Regions from separate parts of the Aminobacterium mobile DSM 12262 genome, predicted to be linked through region 2. Evidence: a T-box and tRNA genes for the amino acid it is inferred to sense, from the RefSeq annotation. Region 2 holds a T-box; the other holds one or more tRNA genes.

Region 1 (4,376 bases), on a different contig from region 2:
TCAAAATAAGCGACCAAAAGATAGCTGATTTGAATAGCAAGCTCAACAATGCGAAAGCCGCAAAACGCCGGAGTCGTAAAAGTAAATGACAGGAAGAAATAGATGGGGGAGCCAAGGCTCCCCTGCTTTTTATCCTTACATCTCCTTACTGGATATGGACGTTATAAGGCGCCAAATGTCTCGACGAAAATTTGACGATCGAATAGTATTAGGAGTGGCTTCTCGTTGTAAATGGGGGTATCCACAGACGCTCATTTGTAACCCAATAAAGAGGCAAGAACCTTTCCCTACCATATTTTGGTTAAGTTGTCCTTTCCTTGTTCAAAAATGCGGGGAGCTAGAATCCCAACAAGGAGTAAAAGACATGGAATCCTTTCTTTCCTCTGGAGTCCCACTCCAAAAGTGGGTGCAGTATCATTTAGCACATCGAATGATAAAGCTAAGTTTGCTGTCTTTAGGAACTAAAATTTTTTTTCGTAAACGTCGAAGATGTCTCTGGGCGGCCTTGCAAAGTGGTGGGATAGGCGGCATTCAGAATATTAACTCCTTCAATGTAAAGTGTCTTCATCTTCAGATGGCTTCTTGGTTAGGTCTTGGATATCATCCCGCAGGAACATGGCTGGCACGTCGTTTCCATGAGATAGATTGTTCCACTCCTATGCAACAAGGATGTTTAATGTAAGGGAGGCTATTAATATTATGTGGAAAGGGCGATTTAGTGAGAATACCGCTGATATAGTTCTGAATTATTCCCAGTCTCTAGACGTAGATTGGTGCCTAGCCCCTTTTGATATACAAGGAAGTTTGGCCCACGCTCAGATGCTTGTTTCTGTAGGTCTTTTGACACCTGACGAAGGATTGCGGATGGAACAAGGGCTCAAACAGATATTGCGCGAAATTGAAGAGGACAAATTCAAGCCCTCCATTGAACTGGAGGACGTACATATGAACATTGAACATCGACTTACAGAGATTCTCGGCTCTCTTGGAGAAAAGCTCCACACAGGAAGAAGCCGTAACGATCAAATAGCAACGACGGTTCGCCTTTTCCTTCGAGATAAACTCGCAGATTTTCAAGAAAAGATGAGAGCCCTTCTTGAAGTTTTGCTTGGGAGAGCCAAGGCGCATCTTTATGTGGTAGTGCCGGGGTATACTCATTTGCAACAAGCTCAACCTATTAGTTTAGGTCACTATTGGATGGCTCATTTCCAGGCGTTTCGGCGAGACTATACACGCCTTCAGGCAGCTTTAGATGGCATGCAAGAGTGCCCTCTTGGATCTGGCGCTCTTGCGGGCTCTACATTGCCCTTAGATCGCTTTTTCACATCTGAGGCCCTTGGTTTCCAGTCCCCTTCAGAAAACAGCTTGGATTCTGTTGCGCAGCGAGATTATCTTCTCGACTATCACTATTTCGCTACGGGATTTGCCATCCATTGTAGTCGTCTCTCTGAAGACCTGGTTATTTATAACTCTCAGGAATTTGGCTGGATTAATCTTCCAGATGCTTTTTGTACTGGCTCGAGTATGATGCCGCAGAAGAAAAATCCTGACGTTCTCGAATTAACTCGTGGGCGAACAGGGCAAATAATAGGGCATCTTCTCGATTTGATTATTTCTTTAAAAGGATTACCCATGACGTATAATAGAGATCTTCAGGAAGATAAAAGAGGGCTTCTGGCTTCTCTTACCGCAGTGGAAGCTATACTTTCTATCTTTCCTCCTTTCCTGTCTCAAGTAGAGGCAGATCAGGACCGGGCGATTTTAGGATTTCAAAATGGATTAACATTAGCTACGGATGTAGCGGAATATCTTGTCGGCAAAGGAATCCCTTTCCGAGAGGCTCATTGGAAGGCAGGACAGGTTGTACGTTACTGTTTAGACCATAACTGTTCCCTATTTCAACTTTCCCTCTCTGAATGGCAAGATCTCGTCCCAGAAGTGGAAGAGGATCTTCTTCCACTCTTGGATCTTAAGACAAGTGTATCTCGTCGCCAGACCTATGGTGGGACCTCTTTTTCTGAAGTAAATCGCCAAATAGATCATGGGTGGAACTGGATAAAAAGTATAAAAATAATAGCAAACAAGGCGAAATCCTGAGATTTTTTAAAGAGGGGCTTGACTTGCTGCCTTTTTTCTGTAGAATAAACCCTTGCGTAACGGCGGTTACGAGCTGAGAGCAATGAGCCGTTAGCTCAGTAGGTAGAGCACCGGACTTTTAATCCGGGCGTCGTGGGTTCGACTCCCACACGGCTCACCAAAGCGGTCCCATCGTCCAGTGGTCTAGGACACAGCCCTTTCAAGGCTGCGACACGGGTTCAAATCCCGTTGGGACCGCCATTTTTTAGTCCATACTGCCGGTGTAGCTCAGTTGGTAGAGCAGCGCACTCGTAATGCGCAGGTCGGCGGTTCGAGTCCGCCCGCCGGCTCCATATCATAGAAAAATAGGCTTTGTGTCTTGTTGCTGGGAAAGCAAAGGGCGCAAAGCTTTTTTTGTGTTTCCCCCTCCGTAGAGAAGTTTTGTCTTTCCATGAAAATACTGCTATATATAATATATCTAGATATTTAATTAATCATAGAAGATTTAATTATAATAAAGTTACATTCTTCTCAAAACACAAAGGAGGCCTATGCTCAGTGTTGTTATCGCGTTTTTTCGATGAAATTTCTACGCATCATTCAGAGCGAGGGTATATTATAGACGCCCGAACATTCCGCCTCCCAGGCGGAGAATCTTGTGCTGAAATTTTATATAAAGCCCTGGGGTATGTTCCGGAATTTGTTGTTCGTTTACGGCAAGGATGTGGTTCCAAGCCACTTCTTATATTTGACCGGAAGACAAAAGAGAAAATGAAACTTTATTGGACTCGGACTCGGGAGGCTGCCAGAAATATAGTAGAAATAACGTCTCTTTTGGAAGCGAAGAAAGTTCCCATCCCTAAAGTTTATAGACAGATTGGGCCATACATTCTTTCTCAATGGATAGAGGGCGTTCCGCTGCGGAAACAACTTCCTTTTAGATACGCGAAAGCTATGGCTCGTTACCAGTCTCGTTTCCATGGAGCTAGTGTAGACTCTCCAATAGATAGCTCTCTATATGTCCAGAGGATTCTTTCTTTATTCCAAAAAAAGAGGTCTGTGTGGCTTTCAGGCATGAGTAAAACAGATGTAGATATTTTATACTCTCTTTTAAGGGAAGAGGCCCCAGTGTCCCTTGCAAAGGGCATTCGTCATTCGGATATTCGCACATATAATCTAGTAAAAAGTAAAGACGGTTCCATTTACTCTATTGATAATGAAAACCTGCGAAGAGGAGTTGGGTTCGAGTACGATATTTTTAAAACTGTCTATTTTACATTCAGGAAAACCCCATGGCATATCCCGCGATATTTAATCGAGAGCATTTATTTTATCCCTCATAACACTATTTTAGCGGGATGGAATTTCTGGAATTTGCTTGTTTATGGAGCTAGCTTCCTTTTTGAGATAGAAATAAAGGGCGGTAAAAATGCGGAGATATACAGAAAGATTTTAAAAGAAGCTGCTTCTCTGAGAGAAAAAAGTTCCTCGAAGGGGGATATATTTTTTCAAAAATCTCTTTATAATGCTATCTTTTTTCTAGAGAGATCGGAGAACGGGGTATAATAACTCGAAGTTGATTGTATGAAGGAGAATAAGAATTGGCACTTAAACAGATTCTTTTTGTAAGACATGGACGTACCGATTGGAATAACGAACAAAGATATCAGGGGCATAGTGATGTTCCGCTTAATGAAGAGGGACTTGATCAGGCGAGGAGAGTTTCGTTGCGTCTCGCGTCCTTTCAAGCAGAGCTTATTGTTTCCAGTCCTTTGCAGCGAGCCGCTCAAACTGCCGCTATTATAGCTGAACATCAAGTTTCCACCTCGATCCTTCTCCGGAAGGGGCTGGAGGAAATAGGTTTTGGAGAATGGGAAGGGTTGACTGTCACAGAGGTAGAGGCATGTTTCCCTGAGGAGCATCGTCGTTGGCGTCAGGATCCTTCTTCAACGGTCCCTGGAGGTGGAGAGTCTTTTAGTAGTGTTCAGCAGCGTGTGGACAATGTCCTTAAGGAGATTATGACACGCGAGGAAGAACGAATTCTTGTTGTTGCTCATGGTGGAACTATTCGAACGGCATTAGTAAGCTTATTAGGAGTAAGTTCATCACTTGTGTGGCGAATGAGGTTAGATAATTGTTCTATTTCCTGTATTCAGGCTTATCGAGGTCTCTCTATGCTTTCATTCTTGAACGATGCTACCCATCTTTATGTCGAGAGTGAACTTGTAAGAGATCTTCCTATTTTGTTGTAGGTAACTTCACTTAGACAAGGAAGCTATGAACTGGTAGAATTTTCGTAA
Region 2 (4,376 bases):
GTCTATTAAAGATACAGCAATAGACCGTTTTGCAGAAGCCTATCCTGAATCTGAAGGGTACATTAGCGCTGCGGTTGATGAGATGGTTAAAAAGACTATGCGAGCCCGTATTCTAGACGAACATGTACGAGTCGATGGTCGAGCAATGAACCAAATTCGTCCCATCACATGTGAAGTGGACGTATTGCCACGGGTACACGGCTCAGCTTTATTTACTCGAGGTGAGACTCAAGCGCTTGTTGTTGCCACTCTTGGTATGATGGGTGTTGATGATCAGATTTTGGACGGCCTTAAACAGGATGAGCCAAATAAACGCTTCATTCTTCACTATAATTTCCCTCCTTACTCTGTTGGTGAAGTTCGCCCCATGAGGGGGCCGGGACGAAGAGAGATTGGTCATGGAGCGTTGGCAGAACGAGCGTTGCGCCCCATGATTCCAGATGAAGTAGATTTCCCTTATGTCGTTAGAATAGTATCTGATATTCTCGAATCCAATGGTTCCAGCTCTCAGGCCTCGATTTGTGGTGGAAGTCTGGCCCTTATGGCAGCCGGAGTTCCAATAAAAAAGCACGTGGCTGGAATAGCTATGGGGCTTATCAAAGAGGGAGAAAAAGTAGAAATCCTTACGGATATTCAAGGTCTGGAAGATCATTATGGAGATATGGATTTTAAAGTTGCTGGAACTCGAGACGGTGTTACTGCCCTGCAAATGGATAATAAGGCTGGAGGTATTACGCGAGATATCCTTAAGAAAGCTTTGAATCAGGCCCAAGAAGGTCGAATGACTATCCTCAATATTATGGGATCGGCCATTTCCCAGCCTACGGAACTTTCTCCGTATGCTCCTCGAATTTACGTTACTCATATTGATCCTGAAAAGATACGAGATGTTATTGGGCCAGGTGGTAAGATGATTCGCAGCATTACGCAAGAATCTGGTGCGAAAATTAATATAGAAGATTCAGGGGAAGTTTATATAGCGAGTACGACCAGCGAAGGGGTAGAAAAAGCTCTTGCTATGATCAGGGGGCTAACGAAGGAGTTAGAGCCAGGAGAGATATATCTCGGGAAGGTAACCAGAATAATGAATTTTGGTGCTTTCGTAGAGTGCCTCCCTGGAAAAGAGGGGCTTTTGCATATAAGCGAGATAAGCCCTCATCGTGTAGGGAAAGTAGAGGATGTCTTCTCTGTGGGGGATGCTGTTCTTGTCATGGTAAAGGAAATAGATGATATGGGACGGACGAATTTGACTCGTAAAAAACTTTTTGACCAAGAAGATCGGGTGGTAAAAGAAGGATTCGCCTCCTCTTTAAACGAAGAAAAAACACGAGAAACTCTTATTGCTTCTCAGGTGGCGGCTGCCGCTGCCACTCGTCCCACAAGCACTGGGCGCCGTACCGGTGGGTATGATCGCAGTGGAAAAGAAAGAGGGGGGCAGGATCGCCGCTCTCAGGGAGGCCCTCGCCGATGAGACGAGTTTCGGTAAAAATTGTCCGGCAAAGTAAGGACATCCCTTTACCGGAATACGGGACCCCTTATTCATCAGGAGTGGATCTTAGGGCTTCAGAAGAGTTGGTGCTACAGCCAGGAGGATGGGGAAGCGTAGGGACTGGACTGTACATAGAGTTACCTGAAGGCTATGAGGCTCAGGTGAGACCTCGTAGTGGTTTAGCTTTACGCTCGGGCGTCACTGTGCTTAATGCTCCAGGCACTATTGATAGCGATTATCGTGGAGAGATACGGGTTATTTTGATTAACCACGGTGAGTCTCCTTACCACGTAAAACCAGGAGATAGAATAGCTCAGATGGTTCTAGCTTCCGTAGTGCAGCTAGAATGGGAAGAAGTTTCCAATCTCTCTCTTTCACAGCGGGGAGAGGGCGGTTTTGGAAGTACTGGAATGAATTGATGCTGGTTGACATTCTGGCGCAGAGGTAGTATAAATCTCGCCAAATAGGCATATCTGAATATCTACGGCAATGAAGGGAAGAGTAGTTTAAGTTCAAGCTGAACAGAGAGGAGAGGTTATAGGCTGAAAGCCTCTTCCAGCGGACTTTTACGAAAACCATCCTGGAGTCGGCATCGAAGCCTTTAAAGGATAAGGTGCAGGGGAGTGCCCCTTATAGCGCAAAGAGGGCCAACTTTTAATAAAAAGTTGGAACTGGAGTGGAACCGCGATCAAGCCCACATCGTCTCCAGAAAGAGCGATGTGGGCTTAATTATTTTCAGCAGGGAGGTATTCAGATGTTTGAATTGAAAGGGCCAGATGCCAAGGAATTGTCTCTGGAAGAAGGAAAGGTTCTAGACGTTTTAAAGAAGTGGGGTGCCCATAAAGGGGCAGTGGCGGCCAAGCTGAATGGTCAGCTTCTAGATCTATCGGCAGATATTCATGAGAGCGGAACGCTTGAAGTTGTTGATGAAAAGAGCGAGGAAGGGTTAGAAATTCTTCGCCACTCAACAGCGCACTTAATGGCACAGGCCTTCCAGACTCTTTATCCTGAGAGTCGTTTTGGGATAGGGCCTTCTATTAAAGATGGCTTTTATTACGATATGGAACTGCCGGAAACTATATCGGAAGAAGATCTTCCAAAAGTAGAAAAGGAGATGCATCGCTTAGCGAAGCGAGCTTTTCCTCTTGAAAGGGTTGAGCTTTCTAAAGAAGAGGCTATAGAGTTTTTTAAGAAGCGCAATGAGATCTATAAGGTAGAGCTTATAGAAGAGATAGATGCTCCTACAGTAAGTCTCTATAAGCAGGGAGATTATGTAGACTTATGTCGTGGCCCTCATATCCCCAATACATCCTGGATAAAACACTTTAAACTTCTTTCAGTGGCAGGGGCATATTGGAGGGGCGACGAGAAAAACATAATGTTAACTCGTGTCTACGGAACTGCGTTTGCTGATGAAGAGTCGTTGGAAGCGTATATTACAAAAATTGAAGAAGCTAAAAACAGGGATCATCGGAAAATAGGGAAGGAACTTGATCTGTTTAGTATTCAGCCTGAAGGGCCTGGCTTTCCCTTTTTCCACCCCAAGGGTATGGTGATTCTCAATAAATTGACGGAATTCTGGCGGCAGGTGCACGAAAGAAACGGATATTGCGAGATCAGAACGCCCCTTATACTTGACCGCAGCCTTTGGATCCGCTCTGGGCACTGGGATCACTATCGAGATAATATGTATTTCACAGAGATTGATGAGATGCCTTTTGCTATTAAACCTATGAATTGTCCTGGTGGAATTCTTATTTATAAAAACCAGATCCGAAGCTATAGGGATCTCCCGTTGCGTATGGCGGAGCTTGGCACAGTACATAGACATGAGCGATCAGGAGTGTTGCATGGGTTAATGAGGGTTCGATGCTTTACCCAAGATGATGCTCATCTTTACTGTACGCCAGATCAAGTTAAAGATGAAATAAAGGGCATTATGAGATTATGTCAGTATATTTACAGAGACGTTTTTGGTTTTAAGTATACAATGGAACTTTCCACCCGGCCGGAGAATTCCATGGGATCAGAGGAACAGTGGCGTGTAGCAGAAGGGGCGTTGCAAGAGGCGCTAGAGGAAACTAATATGGACTATCATATAAACCCTGGAGATGGGGCTTTTTATGGGCCGAAGATAGATTTTCATCTTGAGGATTGTATTGGTCGGACCTGGCAATGTGGAACGATTCAGCTTGACTTCCAGATGCCTGAGAAATTCGACCTATCTTACGTAGGCGCTGATGGAAAAGAGCACCGTCCGGTAATGCTTCATCGGACTATTTTAGGAAGTTTGGAGAGATTCTTTGGCATACTTATAGAACAATATGCCGGCGCTTTCCCCTATTGGTTGGCCCCAGTGCAGGTGAAATTACTTTCTATTTCTGAAGATTTCTTGGGATATGCCAAGGAAGTGCAGGAGCAATTAGCAAATAAAGGTATTCGAGTGGAAGTAGATAGCCGAGATGAGAAGTTAGGAAAGAAAATTCGTGACGCTCAAATGCAGAAGATTCCCTATATGGTAGTCCTTGGGGAAAAGGAGATGTCAAATAGAGAAGTGGCTCCTCGAGAGAGGAGTAAAGGAGATCTCGGTGCCATGTCTATAGAAAAGTTCTTAAATATATTACTTAAAGAGGAGTTTAACCCTCTTGTTTGTAGGTAATTGCTATATTTAGAAGACTGTGATATAGTTCTCTCTATCAAAGTAGAGGCCACCCTCTCACCTGGTGACGCGAATAGCTGTTGCCTGGTTAGACTGTAAAAGATTTGTGTGCGTACAGTATGAGGGCCGGTGGTTTTCCATCGGCCCTTTTTTATATTTATCACGGAGGTGAAAGGTTATAGCCAAGAGAGAAGAAGGGGAACCCCGCGTCAATGAGGAAATTACCGC

Evidence for each region. The T-box of region 2 lies ahead of thrS (threonine--tRNA ligase). A T-box ahead of a tRNA ligase gene usually reads a tRNA of that ligase, here a tRNA-Thr.
Region 1: it has a tRNA-Thr gene. The T-box ahead of thrS (threonine--tRNA ligase) is inferred to sense a tRNA for this amino acid. The anticodon was not compared.

The regions. Positions count from the first base shown of each region.
Region 1 is NZ_JAFZ01000001.1:671,000-675,375, forward strand. Features, by position in the region: gene K360_RS0103180 (S1 RNA-binding domain-containing protein) at 1-89, shown strand, start outside; gene K360_RS0103185 (DUF501 domain-containing protein) at 176-682, shown strand; gene argH (argininosuccinate lyase) at 700-2,097, shown strand; tRNA gene K360_RS0103195 (tRNA-Lys) at 2,182-2,257, shown strand; tRNA gene K360_RS0103200 (tRNA-Glu) at 2,262-2,337, shown strand; tRNA gene K360_RS0103205 (tRNA-Thr) at 2,354-2,429, shown strand; gene K360_RS0103210 (phosphotransferase) at 2,635-3,642, shown strand; gene cobC (alpha-ribazole phosphatase) at 3,678-4,328, shown strand.
Region 2 is NZ_JAFZ01000002.1:73,509-77,884, reverse strand. Features, by position in the region: gene K360_RS0107145 (polyribonucleotide nucleotidyltransferase) at 1-1,471, shown strand, start outside; gene dut (dUTP diphosphatase) at 1,468-1,908, shown strand; T-box leader at 1,970-2,199, shown strand; gene thrS (threonine--tRNA ligase) at 2,244-4,148, shown strand; gene infC (translation initiation factor IF-3) at 4,327-4,376, shown strand, end outside.